2 regions of the Paenibacillus sp. FSL H8-0259 genome follow, and region 2 is predicted to be linked to the other one. Evidence: predicted binding sites of a transcription regulator. Region 2 holds the regulator's gene; the other holds the start of a gene.
What was found. The regulator Rex, encoded in region 2, represses fermentation and respiration genes when NADH is low (regulators of the CRP and FNR family bind a similar motif). The targets are predictions, from matches to a motif close to TTGTGAAATATTTCACAA.
Positions count from the first base shown of each region.

Region 1: the regulator Rex is predicted to act here: its motif matches at 7,364-7,381, upstream of NSU01_RS01070 (phosphoketolase family protein).

Region 1 covers NZ_CP150147.1:215,510-226,471, forward strand. The annotation lists gene NSU01_RS01035 (metallophosphoesterase) at 1-405, shown strand, start outside; gene NSU01_RS01040 (LytTR family DNA-binding domain-containing protein) at 576-1,025, shown strand; gene NSU01_RS01045 (hypothetical protein) at 1,018-1,428, shown strand; gene NSU01_RS01050 (glycosyl hydrolase family 65 protein) at 1,527-3,908, opposite strand; gene NSU01_RS01055 (hypothetical protein) at 4,190-5,128, opposite strand; gene NSU01_RS01060 (GntR family transcriptional regulator) at 5,282-6,004, shown strand; gene NSU01_RS01065 (hypothetical protein) at 6,066-7,151, opposite strand; gene NSU01_RS01070 (phosphoketolase family protein) at 7,495-9,879, shown strand; gene NSU01_RS01075 (TIGR03915 family putative DNA repair protein) at 10,318-10,962, opposite strand, start outside.
Region 2 covers NZ_CP150147.1:5,193,735-5,204,696, reverse strand. The annotation lists gene panB (3-methyl-2-oxobutanoate hydroxymethyltransferase) at 1-251, shown strand, start outside; gene panC (pantoate--beta-alanine ligase) at 253-1,143, shown strand; gene panD (aspartate 1-decarboxylase) at 1,136-1,519, shown strand; gene NSU01_RS22475 (hypothetical protein) at 1,634-2,275, shown strand; gene dinG (ATP-dependent DNA helicase DinG) at 2,392-5,250, shown strand; gene NSU01_RS22465 (redox-sensing transcriptional repressor Rex) at 5,470-6,123, shown strand; gene NSU01_RS22460 (amidohydrolase) at 6,110-7,411, shown strand; gene NSU01_RS22455 (DUF5590 domain-containing protein) at 7,439-7,960, shown strand; gene NSU01_RS22450 (aminoglycoside adenylyltransferase domain-containing protein) at 8,272-9,039, shown strand; gene NSU01_RS22445 (hypothetical protein) at 9,565-10,107, shown strand; gene NSU01_RS22440 (AAA family ATPase) at 10,100-10,962, shown strand, end outside.

The DNA of each region.
Region 1 (10,962 bases), 3.3 Mb from region 2:
AATGACGACGAAATTCTGGTGCTCGACTTGAATGAGCCGGATGCCTACATCAAGGCAGAGGCGTATTTTGCAAAAGTAACGGTGGAAAAGGGTATGGAGGGTATTGTGATTAAGCCTGAGCAGGAGCAGCAAGGGGTAGTCCCTTACCTGAAGGTCCGTAATCCCGGCTACCTGTCGATCATCTACGGGTATGACTACAAGTTCCCGCATAAATATGCCAAGCTGATGAAGCAGAAGAATATCGTTCCCAAGCTGCGCACGTCCTTAGCCGAGCACCGGCTGGGCAGACAACTGCTGGAAGTGAAGCTGGATGAGATTTCGGCTGAGAACGAGGTCTACAAGCAGATTGCGGCCAACCTGTTGTTTGAGGTAACGAAGGAGAAGGAGATGGACCCGCGGTTGTAGCGGGAGGTGAGACAGACTGCCGGGAAGATCCCGGCGGTCTTATTTGTGTCTGGGGAGCAGGGGGAATATCTCTCCTGAAACAAACCGACGAATATATGCAAGAAAACGTAGAATGGTGGTCATTGCTCCTTTTTGATACTAATATGAAATCTGAGAGGAGGCAGTGCAGCTTGGATATTATTTTTGAAGCGGAATCAGGTATGGGGCAAGGAATTGCGAAAATAGTCACCCACCCGGCTGAACAGGGGCAATGGGGAAATATCGAAGCAGCCATTCAGGCGGCGGAGAGACGGATCGTGGTAATCAACGCCAAGAATGACCGGAATGTTTCGATTGTGACCAACACTATTGCAGTTATAGAGCCGGAAGGCCGGATGTGCAGTGTACGTGTCATTACCGGTGAAATGTTTCTGCTGAATACACGGTTGAAATTCGCATTGGAAGTGCTGGATTCACCCCGGTTCATGAAAATCAATAATCAGACCATCATTAACACCAGCTACATTAAAGAATTCTCAGCCACAGATAATGCCCGGATAAAAGTGAATTTGACAGATGGTTCATATTATTATGTCAGCCGTTACTATATGAATAATTTCAGGAGGAGTTATCATGGCTAATCAATTAAAACAGTCGTTTTTTCAGGTGTTCACCTTAACTTCGTTATGGATCATGCTGCTGCTTACGGTCTTCTTCCGGGAGCAATCGCTGGATATGCTGTATCTCTGGCGGCTTGCGGGTATCGCTGTTATTGCTGCGGGGATCTTCGGAGTTATGTACAATGTGCTGTGGAATCATTTCACGCTACGGCCGCTGTGGAACATTCTTATTTCTTCGACCCTCAGTATAGCAGGCGGAATGGGGATGGTGTGGCTGTTCTCTGTAGATATGTTCAACCATATCAGACCATGGCTGCCTGCAATGCTGCTGTTATCCGTTGTCCTGCATACAATTGCGTTCTACTTCTATGCCAGATTGAACAGTAAGAAACAAGCTGCGGAGTTGAATAAGATATTGAAGTAGACCGGAGTCTGCGGGGGCCACAGAGGAAATGTCTGCTATACCGCAAAAAGAAAGAGAGCGTCCGTAACCGGTCCGCTCTCCTTGTCTATCCCTAAACGTTATCCCATAACAACCAGCACATCATTCTCTGCCGCCAATTGGGTAACCGGAATCAGGTCGCCCTGAATTTCTTCGCCGTTAATGACGATATGCGATACTCCTTTTTGCACGCCGTTCTTGTTCTCAACCCGGATGTTCAGCTTCTTGCCGCGGAATTCCCGCACCATAGAGAATTCTGTCCATTCGGAAGGGACGCACGGATTCAGGCGGAGGCCATCCTTCTGCGGCTGAACCCCCATAATGCCCTCTACCAGAGAGACCATAACGGTCGAGGCGGTGCCGGTGAGCCAGTGGACATGTGCCCGGCCTTGGTACGGGCTGTCCTTGGATTCAACAAACTGGCCATGTACGTATGGCTCCAGCTTGCGGACCTCGGCTTGATCGTTCATGCTGGCCGGACTGCAGTTCAGGAAATACTCGAACGCGCGGTCGCCGTTGCCGATCATCGTCTCGGCCAGAATCAGCCAACCCTGCGGCTGGCTGAAGATCCCGCCGTTCTCCTTGGTGGAGGCATTGAAGAGGGCCATTAGCGCTACAGGCAGACCGTATTTACGGAACGGCGGATAGAAAATCATAGAGCCGTAATCGGTCCGCAGATTCTCGTACACTTTATCCATGGAGAGCTTGGCCTGTTCCGGACGGGCAGCGCCGCTGAGAACCGCCCAGCTTTGCGGATTCAGCCAGATTTTGCCCTCATCGTTCTCCCAGGAGCCGATGGTATAGTTGTCTTCGGTGAACCCGCGGACGAACTGGTCATTCTCCCAGGCATGCTTTTGAATATTGCCGTCCAGCTCTTCGAGCAGCGCCTGTGCCCACTCTACATCTTCCGGCTTGTTTTTATTCCGGGCAATTTCCATGAATATTTTGAAGCCCATGTACAGCTGGAAGGCAACGAACAGAGACTCTCCCTTGGCTCCAAGCCGCAGACAGTCGTTCCAGTCGGCATGCAGCCCAACCGGCATCCCGTGTGCACCCATGCGGTCCAGGCTGAACTGCAGGGCCTGGCGCAGATGTCCATATACGGTATCCTCGCCTTTATCCGAATAAGGAACTACTTCATCCGTAAAGCCCCAGTTACCGCTTTCATTTAAGTATTTGATAACCGTCGGGAACAGCCACAGGGCGTCATCCGCACGATAATGGGGATGTCCGGTTTCCCGCACGTATTCCGGGTCGTCCGGTGTGCCTTCATGGCCCGGATTATGATCAAATTTGACGAGTGGCAGTCCGCCGCCATTGGATACCTGGGCCGAAATCATCAGTCGTAGGCGCTCAAGGGCCATCTCATGATCCAGATGGATAATGCCTTGAATATCCTGCACGGTATCCCGGTAGCCGAGCCCGTTACGCAGACCGGAGTACTGGAAGGAGGCAGCACGCGACCAGATGAAGGTAATGAAGCACTGGTAAGCATTCCAGGTGTTGATCATATTGTTCAGATTGTCGCTCGGGGTCTGAACCTGGAAGCGGTTAAGCTTGCTGTGCCAGAACGCCTTCAGTTCTTCGAGCTCCTTCTCTACCACAGACAAATCTTTGTAGTGACTCAGAATCTCAGACGCACCTTGCTCATCATACTGTCCCAGCAGGAAGGCGACTTCTTTCTCTTCTCCCGGCTGCAGCTCCACATTGATCTGCAGGGCGCCGCAGGCATTGGTATTGTAGTTGAGTGAATTGGAACATTCGCCGTTCGCAACGGAAGCCGGGTTCCCGTAGCTGCGGTAATCGCCCAGGAAGGTATCGCGGTCGCCGTCGTAACCGGTAACTTCCGCGCCGGCTGCGCCGAAGAATCTCCAGCTCTGCTCTTCGGGGATATTTTCGTTGATGACCTGAAGGATCATATTATTCTTATAGTAGGTGCGTGAGATAAACAGGGTGTACTGCAGGTTGACGGTATCCTGCTCGTAGTTGTTATTGTTGGTCAGTTCGGCAAATCCGAAGAGAGCCAGCTTCCGGGGTTTGGTGCCGTCATTACGCACCTTCATCCGCCATACCTCATAGGTTTTGTTCAGCGGCACATAGTATAACGATTCCGTATGGATGTTATCGTAATCCGAGACGATGTTCGTGTATCCGGTTCCATGATGGCATACCGATTGGTATTGTTCCAGATCTTTACCCACTGGCTGCCAGGAGCCGGACCAATAATCCCCGTTCTCCAGGTCTCTTACATAAATGTAGCGTCCCGGCTCGTCCTTAGAGTTGAAGTGGTAGCGGAGATGCCGTCCGTTGGCCCCGGACTTCACGAAGCTGTAGCCTCCGGCATTTCCTGAGATAATCGCGCCGTATTCCGGCGAGCCAAGATAGTTGGCCCAAGGGGCAGGTGTATTAGGCTTCGTGATGAGATACTCTTTGTTCTTTTCGTCAAAATGACCGTATTGCATAACCATTCCTCCTACAAAGTGGATGACAGGCAGGAGTGTAAACACGCGTTCACAAACGGTTGGAATTTCCCGCCCAATCTCATTATAAGACAGTTTCGGCCTACTAAGAAACCCTAATTTTTAGTGTAAAAAGCAAACAATATAATATTTTTATAGGTGTTTGTTATATTGGAACCGGGTAATCTCATGGATATGATTATGGGGAGCATTGATCAATAAGCATCTATAGATAAATGCAGTCCTTTCCCCCCAAGGAGATGGACTGCATTTTTAATTAGCAATTATTTGATTGCGGCGTCTACTTCCTTCTCAAAGGCCTCCAAATACTGATTGAAGATTCCGGTATCAAAATTCGCGGTGGTATCGTTGGCTTTGGGCGGATTCTGTTGAACCAGGCTGTATAGACGATCAGTTTCGGAGGAAAGCTTCGTCCAGACCTGTTTAAGAGAATCATACTTGGAATCAAGACCGGTGATATAGCTGTCGTATTCCTTTTTCTTATCCATGGTCTTGGCCAGCTGCTCAACGGTGAAATTGATATCCAGACTCTGTCCTGTACTGCCGGTCCCGCTATTAATATACGAATGGATGTCAACAAATCCCTCGTTCCACACGTCGGAGATTACGAAATTCCGGATCTCTCTTAACATTTCGCTAGGAGCAGGTACGGTTGATAACGAAGCTTCCGGGACTGGCTCTTTGAAGACCTTTCTTGCTTCGCCGAATGTTTCCTGGTCTGATGAATCTGTTGCCCAGATAATTTTCAGGTCACTGATAAGAACGATCAATTCGCTTTTGAGGTTAGAGGCTTTTTGGCCTTGGATTAACACGGCCTCAACTTTCATACCGCCTTCATCAGAATAATGTGTAGACTCGAGAACCTGGGGATTCTTAAGTTTCTGGTCATCAGGTGTTTCTACGGATTGAATCATTTGAAACAGCGGCTGGGCATCCGGATAGACGTTGTCTGTAATGAAGGTTTTTTTTGCTTCACTATCCGATCCGTTTAAGAAAATGTTAACGTAGTCAAGCGCCACAGCTTCTGTATCAGACAATTTTTTTGGTGCAGGTGTTGGCGCCTCGGTAGGAATTGAGGATGCCTGTGTTTCTGCCGGAGCAGCTGCTGTAGTCGCCGATGGCTCTGCCGTGTTTTTATTTGAGCTACAGCCCGTTAGTGCCATAAAAGCAATAATAAGTCCGATAACAAATTTTCTCTTCATTTTGTATTTCCCCCTGGTAATATATTTATTTCCAGTTCTATGTACGCGGTTTGACAGGCGGGGTTTCAGGTTTGAAATTTGAGCGCTATCATTCATCCTAATATGATATATTTAATATTGAAGTTTAGGCTCGACCCGACGAAGGAGTACTACATGACACAATTTGTCTACAAGCAAATTATTGATGACCTCAAAATGAAGATTTTTGCGGGACGGTTTGCTGATATGAGATTGCCGGATGAGCGTAGTCTCAGTGAAACGTATCAGGTTAGCCGCAGTACAATTAAGCGTGCGCTGACCAAGATGGAGAGCTACGGCATTATTTTCAAGAAACGCGGATCGGGAACCTTTATTAACCCGCTGTACATAAAAAACGATTCGATTTTTAATTACGAAGGCTCTAATCTGGGGGTCTCCGACAACTTCCAGATGCATGGCAAGAAGCCGGAGATCAAAGTACTGAATTTCGAGGTTATCCGGCCAACAGAAGAGCTTCAGCGTGATTTGTTCTTGCAGCCCCATGATTTTGTATATAAAATTGTCCGCCTGCGCCTGTTTGATGAGGAGCCCTTTATGATTGAGACCGGATATATTCCGATTAAAATCGTACAGGATCTCGATATGGCGATTATCGAAGGATCGATCTTTCATTATCTGGAGGAGTCGCGCAATCTGGCGGTTACCAAATCTTTTTTATCTATTTTTGCCGAGCCTTCCCTGCCTAGTGATCAGGAATTGCTCCACTTGAAGGAGAATGAGCCTGTTGGAATCATGGAAGGGATCTTCTTCCTGGATAACGGGACGCCGTTTGAATTCTCGCATATGCGCTTTCATTACCAGTATCTGAAATTCAACACGTTCGTGTCTGTTCATTAACGAAAAAAAGGCCGGGGAATTTCCCGGTCTTTTTGGGGTCTGCATATAATTTAGCCTCGGTTTAGCGAGGGTTTACGGTTTGTTGGGAATGCTTGAACAGCTCTTTCAGGGCAGCCAGGCTGCTGACTTTACTTATCTCTTCTTTCTTGAGGGTTACTGACTCTGTCTCCGTGTTGGTTTCGTACTTCAGGTGAAGAGCGGTCATGTTAAGAGGCAGCTTAGGGATAAACATAATCACCCTGGTGTAGGCCTCATAAATTTCAGCAAGAGCATCTTCCCTTTTCTCTGCTGTTATTGTGTGGGCGGACACATAGGCTTCAAAGCTGTTCAGGTCATTCCCTGTAAACTTTATTGCGAAATTCCCGCTGAAGTCCGGATATTCTGTATCAAAAGTATAGGCCACCCGATCGGCAATCCCCCGTCCAGCCTGACTTACGATTTTCTGTTTAAGCTCCTCTTCACTCAAAAGCCGGAATCCTTTTTTCCAGTGCTCTCCTACTTTAAAATCAAAGCCCGGCAATTCAAGCCGCTGAATAGCTATGCCTGCATCTTCGGAGGAAACGCCCAAGTCATCTTCAAAGCGGAGAAAAAGTTGTTTTAGACGGTGGCTTTCTGCTTCACTGAAGAATGCTTTGGCTTTGGAGGCGATCTCGTCCAGATTCGCCCGGTTCACCGCTACGTAATTTTCATCAGATATCTCCCGGGACGAACGGGTTCCCCGATAAATAGACATAGGAATATCCTGCAGCTCAATGCCAAAATATTTCTTAACCAGAAGAGGATAATACTTCTTTTGAGCGGTTTCCTCATAATTGTTGCTGAGCTGTCTCCTAAGCGGAAGACCGCCATCCACATGGCCGTTGGTGCGGCTTACCGTAAATACCAAGCTGCGGTCATTCGCCGGCGATGCCTTAAACACCTGATACCCGTCCTCATTTAATCCTTCTTTAGACACGATAACAAATTCAGATTGATAGGTTGCATTTAAGGCCCGGACGATTCCTTTTTGATAAAGGTACCCGCTTTTGGCCAAGAATAAACCGAACCCTGTCCAAAGGCACAGGCCGATTGCGGCAAGAAGGATAAGTCCTGTAAGGGTCACTTTTACCGTAATACGGGATCGGGAGGGGGTGGATGAAGTTCTCACGAATATCTGTTCTCCTTCCTGATAGCAGCTGGGTGATATGCTTATGATTTAAACTTGTAAGTAATTCCCACAAAATGATACCGTATTTGGAATGGTGATGTCCAGAAGGGAGATGCTTTAGAAGTTTTTTCATCGAAAATTTGATTAGAATTTATTTACATAAATCATAAAATAAAGGTTATATATAAATTTATTGCTCCCGATTTCATACTATGTTCAAAATTTCACAATATTGGACCGTATCAATTGCTAAAAAGATTGAATTTATTAAAGTCAGGAGTATGATGTAACTGTAGAAGTGATACATTCAAAATACAAAGATAAAAATTAGGGAGTGGAAGAAATGGGATTATCAATCGCACAGGTGGATTATTCTTCTAAAACTTATTTGGCAAAGCTTGACGCCTACTGGCGCGCAACGAACTACATCTCCGTGGGTCAGCTCTATTTGAAGGATAACCCGTTGTTAAGAGAACCTTTGAAGGACGCAGACGTAAAAGTGAAGCCGATCGGACACTGGGGCACAATCCCTGGGCAGAACTTTATCTATGCGCATCTGAACCGCGTAATTACTAAATATGATTTGGATATGTTCTATATTGAAGGTCCGGGCCATGGCGGCCAGGTTATGGTATCGAACTCCTATCTGGACGGAAGCTACACCGAAATCTACCCGCAGATCACTCAGGATATCCCTGGACTGAAGAAATTGTTCAAACAGTTCTCCTTCCCGGGCGGAGTGGCTTCCCATGCTGCCCCAGAAACACCAGGATCGATTCATGAAGGCGGCGAGCTGGGTTACTCCTTGTCTCACAGTGTGGGCGCAGTTCTGGATAATCCGAACCTGATCTCGGCAGTTGTTGTAGGTGACGGCGAAGCAGAGACCGGACCTCTGGCGGCTTCCTGGTTCTCCAACCGGTTTATTAACCCGATTACAGATGGTGCGGTGCTGCCGATTCTGCATTTGAACGGCTTCAAGATCAGCAACCCGACCATTCTGTCCCGGATGTCCAGAGAAGAGTTAACGGCTTATTTTGCAGGAAGCGGCTGGGAACCGTTCTTCGTGGAAGGCGAGAATCCTGATCTGATGCATCCGGAAATGGCTAAGGTTCTGGACACCATTATTGAGAAGATCGAAGCGATTCAGAAGAATGCCCGTGAAAATAACGATACCACACGCCCGGCTTGGCCGATGCTGGTCTTCCGTACGCCTAAAGGCTGGACCGGTCCGAAAGCGTGGGACGGTGTGCCGAATGAAGGCTCCTTCCGGGCCCATCAGGTGCCGATTCCGGTAGATCAGAAGAACATGAAGCATGCGCCTGCATTGCTCGAATGGCTGAACAGCTACAGACCTGAAGAATTATTTGATGAGAATGGCCGTTTGAACGCTGATCTGGCTGAGATTCTGCCTACTGGTAACAGACGTATGGGGATGAACCCTGTAACGAACGCCGGTAACCTGATTAAAGATCTGCACAAGCCGAATTTCCGCAACTATGCACTGGATAATTCCGTACCGGGTCAAGTGATCGCGCAGGATATGGCTGTACTGGGCAAATACCTGAAGGAGGTTGTAACGCTCAACGAAGAGAACCGCAACTTCAGAATTTTCGGACCGGATGAAACGATGTCGAACCGTCTGGGACCTGTGTTTGAGGTAACGAAACGCCAGTGGATGGATTCCATCCAGGAACCGCAGGATGAATTCCTGGCTCCTTACGGCCGTGTCATTGATTCCCAATTATCCGAGCATCAGGCGGAAGGCTTCCTCGAAGGTTATGTATTGACCGGACGTCACGGATTCTTCGCCAGCTATGAAGCGTTCCTGCGAGTTGTTGATTCGATGATTACCCAGCACTTCAAATGGCTGCGCAAGGCTACAGATCAAACTTGGCGCGCAGATATCCCGTCCTTGAACGTCATTGCCACATCAACTGTGTTCCAGCAGGATCATAACGGTTATACTCACCAGGATCCGGGTCTGCTGGGTCATCTGGCTGACAAGAAGCCGGAATTTATCCGTGAGTATCTGCCGGCGGATGCCAACTCCTTGCTGGCTGTCTTCGACACCATCCTGAATGACCGTCAGAAGATCAACCTGATTGTATCGTCCAAGCACCCGCGTCCGCAGTGGTTCTCGGCAGATGAAGCTCAGGAACTGGTGGACAAAGGCCTCAAAATCATTGACTGGGCAAGCACCGACAAGGGCGGAGAGCCGGATGTGGTTATTGCTTCGTCGGGTACAGAACCTACTATGGAGAGCTTGGCTGCAATCTCGATTCTACATGAGAAGCTGCCTGAGCTGAAAATCCGCTATATCAACGTGGTAGATCTGCTGAAGCTGAGAAGCCAAAAGCTCGATCCGCGCGGCTTATCTGACGAGGAGTTTGATCAATTTTTCACAAAGGATAAACCGGTCATCTTTGCCTTCCACGGCTATGAAGGCCTGATCAAAGACCTGTTCTTCGACCGCCACAACCATAACCTGCATGTACATGGCTACCGCGAGAATGGCGACATCACTACACCGTTCGATATGCGCGTACTCAACCAGATGGACCGCTTCGACCTCACGAAGGAAGCTGTGCTGAGTTTGCCGGATGCCGGCAAATATCAGGCGATTGCTGATGAAATGGATGCCATGGTGAAGAAACATAACCAATACATCCGTGAAGAAGGCATCGATCTTCCAGAGGTTGAGAACTGGGTATGGAAGGCTTTGAATTAATTAACGTTCACACGTGTAAATTGAATTAAATAGTAAGTTCTCAAGAAGGGAGTGCTCCGGGTGGTCATGATAATGACTGCGGGGCACTCTTTTTGTGCTGGATAATATTATAACCAATGCATTTTGAGAGAAAATGATAGTGTTGATTATCCGACTTGAACAATATCGCCTTTATTCACGGGAATTCAGGATATCAGCTTTGTCCCTATTTCGATCATGGATTAAGTCTATTATCAGACACGGCAGATTATCCTTTAAGTATGCCAATAGATGTTGCTTTGCGAAGCGTCAAAGCCAAACCGTTCAGCAAAGATTTCTCCAAACAGGCCCGTGCACTTGATACAACCCTCCGGTTTAATCGCTACTCTGTACTGCAATTCATAGAGCAAAATGATAAGGAACTGGGCAGAGTGTCCAAGGTGCTCAGGTCACAAATGCTTAAGTATGAGTATTTGTTTGTCTGAGTGAAGCCGGGAGCGGGCCGATTGTCTTCGGCGGCTCCGGCTGTAACGCCTTTTTCCGCTGCGCAGCAGCGAGTGCAGGGACGCCATTACTGCCGTTCATCTCAACCATATGCTTCCAGTACCGCTTGGGCATCAGCGAGGAGCGCAGGCGGTCGTTTCGGCGCTCCTTGATTCCGATCGCGTGATAGAACCCTGTCCACAGGCGGCGATAAGCCTCTTCAGCTTCATCCGGCTCAGGCGGGGTCCAGCCGCTTAACGGAATGATGGCCTCCCGTCCGGGTTCATGAATCAGCGCTACTTCATGAGTCTGGTCGTAGATCATGAAGCTCTCGCCCTGGAACCGGTCGCAGAAATGCTCCTGAATGACCGGAAGGATATATCCCTGCGGTTCAATAACCGCAGCCATGACCGGACCGTATACAGAGAAACGGACAAACCCCAGATACAGATGACCTTCCCGCCGAAGCTGCTGAACCGCCTTCTGTAAGGCGTGTACCGTATCATCGGCCAGCATATTCATCACCTTGCGGCCATGCTTGAAGCCGAGATACAGAAAATTCAGCAGCAGCAGTTCCTTCCCCGGTGTGTTTGACCAGAACCCCAGACGGACCAGTTCCTC
Region 2 (10,962 bases):
GCATTGGTGCGGGCCGCTATTGTGACGGACAGGTGCTGGTGTTCCATGATGTGCTGCGCTATGCCTCCCCTTACCGGGAGAAACGGTTTGTCAAAACCTATGCCGATGTCGGCAGTCTGATCCGTGAAGGCATCAGCAGCTATGTGCGGGAAGTGAAAGACCGCTCCTTCCCGGCGGAGGAACATGTGTTTAACGCGGATGAAACGGTACTGGAATCCCTATACGGCGGTGCCGGCAAAGGAGCGAAATAAGATGAGAGTAATCAGAACAATTGCACAGCTGCGTGAAGCGCTGGAATATATGCGTCAAGGCGGCCATGGGCCGGTCGGTTTTGTACCTACCATGGGTTATCTGCATGAAGGCCATGCCAGCCTGCTGCGCGCAGCAGGTGAGAAGAGCGGCACAGTGGTGATGAGTATATTTGTCAATCCGCTGCAGTTTGGTCCTAATGAAGATTATGCTTCCTATCCCCGCGATGAGCAGCGTGATCTGGCGCTTGCTGAACGCGAGGGTGCGGATATTGTGTTTATCCCTAGTGTCGAGGAAATGTACCCTCAGCCGATCCGCACGGGAGTTTCGGTGTCTTCCCTTACAACACAGCTCTGCGGAGCTTCGCGTCCGGGTCACTTCGACGGAGTGACTACGGTGGTCAGCAAGCTGTTCAATATTGTACAGCCGGATTATGCCTTCTTCGGATTGAAGGATGCCCAGCAGGTAGCTGTTCTCCGCCGGATGGTGGCGGACCTGAATATGAATGTTGAAATTATCGCCTGCCCGATCGTGCGGGAAGAAGACGGACTGGCCCTCAGCTCACGCAATGTCTATCTGAGCGCTGAAGAGCGCAGACAGGCACTGGTGTTGTCCCGTTCCCTGCGCGAAGTCCGCCAGGCACTGGAGAACGGCAAGGTGAGAACGGTGGAGGAGGCCCGGGCGCTGCTGGTTTCAGTTATTGCTGAATCCCCGCTTGCGGTCATCGATTACGCGGAAATCCTGACTTTCCCGGATCTGGAGAGCCTGGAAGGCGGCGGTAAGCTGAGTGCTGCCGGCGGAGAGGTGATTATGGCACTTGCCGTGAAATTCGGCAGAACCCGCCTGATCGACAATAATGTATTTATTCCCAAGGAGGCTCACGCTCTTGTTTAGACATATGATGAAATCCAAAATTCACCGTGCTACCGTCACCGAAGCCAATTTGAATTATGTCGGCAGCATTACCATAGATGAGAATCTGATGGAAGCCGCGGATTTGCTGGAGAACGAGAAAGTGCAGATCGTGGATAACAACAATGGTTCCCGGCTGGAAACCTATGTAATCCCAGGCCCGCGCGGCAGCGGCGTTATCTGTCTGAACGGTGCAGCCGCTCGCCTCGTGCAGCCGGGGGATACCGTTATCATTATTTCTTACGCCATGCTGTCATCCGAAGAGCTGGCGGACCATAAGCCGACCGTTGTATTTGTAGATGCCGACAATCAGCCGGTGAAGCTGGCGGATCATGAGATTCACGCGACGATTGCCTAAAACCCACTGTTTGAGCCATGTAATCAATGGCAGGGATGAAGACACCCCGACTTGTGAAAAATGAAGTCAGGCAAGCTTAAGCTGAATTCATTATCAGTAAGGGTGGGATGTCCGGTGTTTCAACATTTATTTGCTGAGATGAACAAGATGCTGCAGGAGATCAGTGCTGACTATCCTACTGCGGAGGGTGCCCGCCGCAACGACCTTTTATCCAAATATAATATGCTCCACAGGATCAGCGATGATGTAATGGATGAATGGCTGGCCTTTGCCGAGAAGCTTAGCCAGTTCCGCAATCAGGCAGATTTTCAGCCGCAGCCGGAGCAGGAAATACCTGAGGAGGAAGCGCCAGAGCTTGCTATGGATGCTTTTGTCAGGGGACAGGGTTATTATAAGCTGCTTATGTACCGCAAATGTATCGAACAGTTCAAGGAAGTCACTGCCCGGCACCCGGACAGTCTGGCTGCCCGGCTGTATCTGGCTATGGCTTATCTGCAGGAGGGTGAAGGGGAGACGGCTTGGGGGCATCTGAATCATATGCTCGGCCTCATCCGTGAAACGAAGCTGAAGGCGATGATTTATAATGCGCTTGGCTGCATCAGAGCTTCTCAGGAACGTTTTAATGAAGCAAGTGAGCTGTTCAGCCTTTCTCTGCTGCATGATCCCGCTCTTCCTGAGCCGAACATTAACCTGGAGGTTTGCCGCAAGCGGGGCGGGAAGCTTCAGTTCGGACAACAGCTGGTCTCGCTTTTATAATTAATTTTCATCCGTTTAAGCGATGCAACCTACTTCACCAGGGGTGTGCATCGCCTTTTTTCGTAACTTCTGTTATGCTGATAAAGAGTCTCAAGTGAAAGGGAATAGAACTTATAATGAAATTTGCCGTGCTTGATTTTGAAACTACGGGAACCCAATCTGTGGGAGAGATCATCCAGGTTGGCCTTGCCATTATAGAGGAAGACAGGTCCATCTCCCGGGTGTATGGTTCCTATGTCAAGCCCGGAGCACCCATTCCTCCTTTTATTACGGGCTTGACCGGAATTACAGACAGTGATGTGCAGGATGCGCCGGAACTTGATGAGATGATGATGGAACTGGTGCCGCTGCTCGATGATGTTGTGCTGGTTGGACATAATGTGGCGTTTGATTTTCATTTCTTGCAGAATGCGCTGGACCGCTGCGGTTATTTGCCGTTTCAGGGCCGGATTCTGGATACTATCGATTTTCTCAAAATATGCTTTCCCTCGCTGACTACCTATCAGCTTGGGTCCGTGAGCAGCCATTTCGGCCTTACGCATGAGCGTCCCCATCAGGCGGACAGTGATGCCCTCGCAACTGCTCTTGTGCTGCTGAAATGTCTGGAGGAGCTGGACAGCCTGCCTCTCCTGACCATCCAGCGGCTCAATGAGCTGTTCGCCGATGAAGACAGTGACCTGGCCTGGTATTTCGATGGTCTGCAGCGTGAGCGCGAAATGGAGACCTTCCAGCCGGAAGGAGACCTGACCTTCTACCGGCAGCTGGCCCTTGCTGTAGGCGACTGGGCAGAGCTGGCTCCGCCTCGGGAGGAAGGATCTGACAACCCGCTGCAGAATATTACCTTCGGGGAGTATATGGAAGAGGTAACCAAACGTCTGAAGGACACCCTTCCGCAATATGAGAGCCGTGAAGCCCAGGAACTGATGATCCAGGAGGTCATGACGGCGCTTGATCAGGATAAGCATCTGCTGATTGAAGCAGGAACCGGCACCGGCAAATCGCTGGGCTATCTGCTTCCGGCCATTTATCACAGTGTCCGCAGTAATCAGAAGGTCATGGTCAGCACGCATACGATCAACCTCCAGGATCAGCTGCGTGAGCGCGACATCCCTCTTTTGACGAGTGTTGTGCCCTTTCCGTTCAAGGCAGCGATCTTTAAGGGGAGAGGACACTATTTGTGTCTCCGTAAGTTTGAACATAGAATTAATAAAAGGGACTTCACAAGTCCCAGGGAAGAAGCGCTTACGGCCGCGCAGATGATGGTCTGGCTGACCCAGACGGAGACCGGCGATGATGAAGAGCTGAACTTAAGCGGGCGCGGCGGTGATTTCTGGGAGACCGTAGCCAGTGATACCGACTCTTGTCTGGGACGCTCATGCCCTTGGTTCAGGAAATGTTATTATCACCGGGCCAAGCATGAAGCCGGGATTTCCGATGTGGTGGTGACTAACCACTCCAAGTTATTCGCAGATGTTAAGGCCGGGCATCAGCTGCTTCCGGCTTACGAGCATCTCATCATTGATGAGGCGCATCATCTGGAGGACATTGCCGGCAAACATCTCGGAATGCAGATGAAATATTTCACCGTGGCGCATACGCTCACCCGTCTGTACAAGGACAGCCGGAGCGGACAGCTGCCTGCCCTGCGCCAGACCCTGCAGTCGTCCGGCAGTGAGCAGGCTTCGGAATGGAGCGGTGTTATCGACCGGATCTATCCGGATCTGCTTACCGTCAAGGAGTCCTGGGATACACTTAGCGACAAGCTCTTCGGCCTGCTGCCTGAACGCAGCGATGCCGGAGCCGGTGAAGCCGGCCAGCTTGTCGCACGCCTGCAGCCGGGCAAGAAGCCCAAAGAGTGGGAGGAGCTGGCTGCTCTGGAGAATACACTCCATCTCAGCTTGAGTGATATCATCCGCAAGGGTGATAAAATGCTCAGTGAGATGCGTGATACGGACAGCCAGTCCTCTTCGGACAGTCTTGTGACGGATATCGGCGGGTTGTTCAAGGACCTGGCCTCCATCCGGGAGCAGATCCGTTTCTTTATGGGACTGAATGACGAGAATATCGTCTACTGGCTGGAGGGGAGCGGCAATTACCGCGGCAAATCGCTGCAGATGTATGCCGTTCCGGTGGATGTGAGCACCCAGCTCAGGGAGCTGTTCTTCGACAAGAAGAAGAGTATCATCCTGACCTCGGCCACCTTGTCTGTGGATAAGTCATTCCAGTTCATGATAGATAATCTCGGTCTTGGTGAGGCTGCAGAGCAGGGCCGTCTGATGACAGCCCTGCTTCCGTCGCCGTTCAAATACCGTGAGCAGGCACTGCTTGTCATTCCCCGTGATTTCCCGAGTGTCAAGGGAAGCATAGGGGATGCCCGCTTTGTGGATACACTGGTCCATTCTCTGGCAGAAACTGCCGTGGCTACCCGCGGGCGGATGCTGGTGCTCTTCACCTCCTACAAGATGCTGCGCCAGGTCTATGATCCGCTGAAGGAGGCCCTGGCTTCGCAGGATATCGCGGTGCTTGGACAAGGCGTAGAAGGCGGCAGTCGGAGCAAGCTGATCCGGCGGTTCCAGGACAGTACAGCGTCAGTCTTGCTGGGTACGAGCAGCTTCTGGGAAGGTGTAGACATTCCCGGTGAAGCTTTGACCTGTCTGGCCATTGTCAGACTTCCGTTCCAGCCGCCTAATCATCCGCTGGCTGAAGCGAAGTCGGAGCTGCTCCAGGCACAGAAGAAGAATCCGTTCATGAAGCTGTCCGTCCCGCAGGCCGTAATCCGCTTCAAGCAAGGCTTCGGGCGGCTGGTCCGCACCGCGCAGGACCGCGGAATCGTTATTGTATATGATACCAGGGTAATCGAATCTTATTATGGGAAGTATTTCCTGTATTCGCTGCCCGGTCCCAAGATGGAGCATATGCTGACGGATCAGATCGTTCCGCGGATTGCAGAATGGCTTGAAGAAGGCGGGGTTTAATAATCCGTCTCCGGTTGATATTATGTATAAGTAATTATTGTTCTGAAGTCCCGTGCTCCACTGCTGCTGCCCAAACGGGCAGTAGTACCCGGAGCATGGTTCCTATAACCGGCTTATCAAGCAGCATATGCTATCAAACCTAAGTGAATGCTTACGAAGCGAGTTTTGCGAAGTTGAATCAAGCAGCATATGCTATCAAAACTTTTAGGAGGAGAAAACATGAAATCGGATAAAATATCGGAGGCCGTCGTTCGCAGACTCCCAGTGTACCTGCGTTTCCTGAACGATCTCCAAAAACGTGAAATCTCAACAGTTTCTTCTCAGGAGCTGGGACAGAAGCTTGATCTCAACCCCGCCCAGATCCGCAAGGACCTGGCTTATTTTGGTGATTTCGGCAGAAAAGGCATTGGTTATGATGTCTCTTATCTGATTGAGAAGATCAGGCATATTCTCAAGCTGGACCAGCAGATTAATGTAGCTCTGGTAGGTGCAGGTAATCTTGGCCACGCCTTGTCGAATTACAATGCTTACTTGAAGGATACGATGAAGATTACAGCTGTATTTGATGCTTATGAGCCTAAGGTAGGCCAGCAGATCAACTCGTTGACTGTTCAGCCGATGAGTGAGCTGGGGGATACCATCCGTGCACAGGGCATCCGCATCGGGATTATTACCGTTCCGGACAGTGAAGCACAGAACGTTGCTGACATTCTGGTGGATTCGGGCATTGAGGCGATCCTGAATTTTGCGCCTGTCATTCTGAAGACTCCGGCCAATATCCGGATTCATGCCGCCGATTTCACTACGGATCTGCAGAGTCTGGCTTATTATTTGCATGACGGAAAGGACGAAGCTGAAGATGAGCAGCAATAAAACCATTATTAAAAACGGGCGTTTTCTGGTGCCTGGCAGCGAAGAGCCGGTGCTGAGCGGTTATATGACCATCGAAAATGATCTTATTACTTACATAGGTGAAGATAAGCCTGTAATTGAAGAGGATGCCGAGGTTATTGACGGCAGCCGGCTGCTGTTCATGCCGGGTCTCGTCAACACCCACGGCCATGCGGCGATGTCACTGCTGCGCGGCTACGGCGATGATATGGTACTGCAGGCTTGGCTGCAGGAAAAAATGTGGCCGATGGAAGAGAAATTCACCGGTGATGATGTGTACTGGGGAACCTCTTTGTCCGTTCTTGAGATGCTGAAGGGCGGCACTACGACCTTCCTCGATATGTATGACCATATGGACCGGGTTGCTGAGGTTACCGAGCAGTCAGGCATCCGTGCTGTACTTATGCGCGGTGTTATTGGCCTTTGTCCGGAAGAGGTGCAGAATCACAAGCTCGCGGAGGCGATTGCTTTTGCCCGGAACTGGCATGGCAAGGCTGACGGCAGAATTACTGCAATGCTCTCGCCGCATGCGCCTTACACCTGTCCTCCGGAGTTTTTCATGAAGTTTGTCCAGGCGGCTCATGATCTTGATCTGCCGATGCACACGCATATGTCCGAAACGCGTCATGAAGTGGAGCAGAATGTGGCCGATTACGGCCTGCGTCCGGTCGCTCATCTGGAGAAGCTGGGAATGTTCACCCGGCCGTCCCTGATCGCCCATGGTGTTCATCTGAACGATGAAGAGATTGAGATTCTGGCCCGCCACAATGTTGGTGTATCCCACAATCCCGGCAGCAATCTGAAGCTGGCCAGCGGAGTAGCCCGTGTTCCTGAGCTTCTTAGAGCAGGAGTTAAGGTCTCCCTGGGTACGGACGGTGCGGCAAGCAACAACAACCTGGATATGTTCGAAGAAATGCGGCTGGCCGCGCTGATCCACAAAGGTGTAAGCGGTGATCCTACAGCAGTACCGGCTCCAGAGGCGCTGCTGATGGCGACCGAATATGGTGCACAGTCTATTTTCCTGAACCAGGTAGGCCGGCTTGCAGCAGGGATGAAAGCCGACTTCATTGCGATTGATATTGATCAGCCGCACTTGCTGCCGCATACCGATCTTTTGTCCCATGCGGTATATTCAGCCAGTGCCAAGGATGTGGAGCATGTCTGGGTGAACGGCAAACAGGTTGTGAAGCACGGACAATGTCTGACACTAGATGAAGAAGCTATCCGCCGCAAAGCGCAGGAAACGTTCGAGGGACTGCTTAAACGGTAATACAGGTTTAAAGGGAAAGGAAGCTGCATGTTGAAGAAGAGGAGAAAATGGCTTCCGCTGGGGATTTCCCTGGTTCTGCTCCTTCTGTTCGGACTAAGCCAGTTTTATGCCTACATTATGAAGGATCAGTGGAACGAGCGGAGTGAAGCCAAAGAGATTGCCAGAGCGCGGGCCGGCTTAACTGAGGTAACCAAAGCACAGAAATCCGTCTGGGATGAAAATGCGATATACTGGGTGCTTACCGGAAAAAATGATGCAGGAACCGAGCTGATGGTTTGGGTCCGTTTTACCAAGGAAGGCCAGCCAGCCGGAGGCGCCAACGATTTATACGCGGAGGAGCTCAGCAAAGGGACTTCTGAGGCGCAAATCCGTGATATTATAGCTGCCCAGCTTCCGGGTATTACGATTAAGCGGCTGCTGCCGGGAGTGTATAACGGAGAATATGCCTGGCAGCTGTTCTACAAAAAGGACGGCAGGTTCTATTACAGCTTCTATCGCTTCACAGACGGCAGTGCCATCGGTGAAGGGTACAGCCTGCCCAACCGGTAAGCGGCAGCAAGAATGGTCTACAGCAGGAGCGGGAGGACAGTTGAACTGTTCTCCCGCTTTTTATATTAATATAAGCCGTAATTTAAAAGGTTCTTCAAGGGAGAGAACAATCAATAACTATTCTTGGACTTGTGGCCTACTTGGAGCTATGGCTTAATAATAGGGGAGGAATAGATGAATCCATTTCGATGGCATGACAGCTGGATAGCATTAATCAGTATATACGATGATGCATACCGGATTGTCATATCGGAAGTATTCATTCCCGGCATCTGCTTCATACATAATTGACATTCAGGAGGATCATAAATTTGGAAATTCTAGCCTATTTAGATCAGGCGGTAACGTTGTTCAAAGAGGAGCTGGGGGCAAATTTGTCCGGGATTTATCTGCACGGTTCGCTGGCCATGGGCTGTTTTCATCCGGATAAAAGTGATATTGATCTGCTGATTGTCGTACACGACAAGCTGCCTGTAGAGGTCAGCCGGAAACTGGCCAAGAAAGTGATAGCTTATCACGACAGTCTGCCGAACCGGCGCGGGGTTGAGCTAACTATTGTATTGAAGAAATATTTGAAGAACTTTGTGCATCCGACGCCCTTTGAGTTTCACTTCTCGGACTTTCATCTGGACCGGTACAGAAATGATGAGCATTATCTGTGTGGCGGGTTTGAGGACAGGGATCTTGCGGCTCAATTTGCCGTAGTCTATCAGCGGGGATTTATTCTGTACGGCGAGCCTATCCGCGAAGCGTTTCTGCCGGTAGACCGCCAATACTACCTCGATTCTATCCTTGGTGATATCGGAGATGCTGCTCAGCAAATCATAGATTCTCCAGTGTACTACACACTGAATTTGTGCCGTGTGCTGTATTTTGTGCGGGAAGAAGTTGTGTCTTCCAAAAAGGAAGGCGGGGAGTGGGGCCTGCAGCATTTGCCGTCCAGCTATCACGGGCTGCTGAAGCACTGCCTTGAAGAATATAGCGGTGTGGCGAGTGACAGCAGTTACGACCCGGAGTTATTAATTGATTTTGCAGAATACATGGCCGGCGAAATCAGACAGCACCAAGCCAAGGTGTAAATTCAAACTAACAATGAGTGAAGCGGACTGAGATTCCGTTATCTTGTTCATTTAAGCCCGAAATGGGGTGTATTTGTTAATTAACGGAATCTGAGTCCGCGCCAGCGGCAGACCAGCAAAAGGCGGATTATATTGAAGGGTCGACCTTAATAAAGAGGCAAAGCCCCTTCAGCTTTGGAACTGGAGGAATTAATGCGACTCCTAAGTCCATGTCCTACAAAAGAGAGCACCGCAGGCATTTATTTGCCTACAGGGTGCTCTTTTTCGATATCCTTACCGGCAAAGCTAATTCTGTACACATTTATTGCCGATAAGAAAGATAATCTACTGAAACATCCAGAAATTAGTATCAAAAATTTTAAATATATTCACACTTTTATGTAAAATCGTATATACACCTGTGATATACTACTACTTGTATCAGGACATGCTTAAGAGCATGTCAGTCTCGGAAGGGCGCTAGACACGCTAGATTGGTCATTATTATAGATTTATGTTCGGTCATTTTTGAGAGGAGGACGTTTCTTGAAACTGCGTCTTATGCCTGTACTGCTAACGTCTCTGCTGTCCGCTGCATTGTTATTCGGTGGCTGGTATTCGTACCGCCAGTTCGCTGTGCAGGAGCCGCTGCAAAAACTTGTATCATCCTATGAGGGAGTGAAGGATTCCCATATTAGTATTAAACGCAATGAGGTCACTTTGAAACTTGATTTGCAGCCGGGCACGAAATTACGTGAGCTCGTGCAGTATGTATCCAAAGAGGGCAGCTCAGCTATCAACGGCCGCACGCTCAAATTGGATGTCGAACAGAACTCCAGCGCTTTGCTGGATGAGTATTGGGATAAAGCCATGTTCTCGGTTGCAGAGGCGATGGAGAGCCGGAAGTATACATTAATCCCTGCCAAGCTGGATGGTCTGAAGACGCAAGACAGCAAGTACAGCGGGGTTATAGCAACAACGGAAATTGATGACAAGAATGTGTATGTGAGTCTGAGCAACGGTAAAGAGAGTAAGTTCATCATTCTGCCGCGTGCGGCGGCTACGATGGGAGTGTGGAACAATGCCTAAGTATTGGAAAGAGGTCCTGGCCGGATTTGTTCCGGTCATGCTGATTTTTATGGTTTTTGTCGGGATTAACATTTTCCCTGTAATTATTGCCTTCGGCATGGTCGCTGCCCTCCTGTTTATTGCCCACGCACGCGGCGGTCTGGCGGTAAATGCAGGTGCAGATAAGAAACGTAAGAAGAATGGGCCGTCCAAGCTGACTTTTGAGGAAATCGGCGGCCAGGACAACGCTAAACAGGAGCTGCGGGAAGCACTGGACTTTCTGATCCGGCATGAAGAAATCAGCAAATTCGGGATTCGCCCGCTGAAGGGGATTCTGCTGACAGGGCCTCCGGGAACCGGTAAGACGCTGATGGCCAAGGCTGCGGCACATTATACCAACTCAGTATTTGTGGCTGCATCAGGCAGTGAGTTTGTGGAAATGTATGTCGGTGTCGGTGCAGGACGTGTCCGCGATTTGTTCAAGGATGCCCGTACCCGTGCGCTTAAGGAAAATAAGCAAAGTGCCATTATATTTATTGATGAGATTGATGTCATCGGCGGCAAGCGTGAAGGCGGGCAGCAGCGTGAATACGACCAGACGCTTAATCAGCTGCTGACCGAGATGGACGGGATCTATAACAATGAAGCCCCGCGCATTCTGCTGGTAGCAGCAACGAACCGCAAGGAAATGCTGGACTCCGCACTGCTGCGTCCGGGCCGGTTCGACCGCCACATCCAGGTGGACATGCCGGACAAGAAAGGCCGCAAGTCGATTCTCGATCTGCATGCCAAGAACAAACCGCTGCATGAAACGGTAAGCTTGGATAAAATCGCCGAGGAAGCTTATGGCTTCTCGGGTGCACAGCTGGAAAGCGT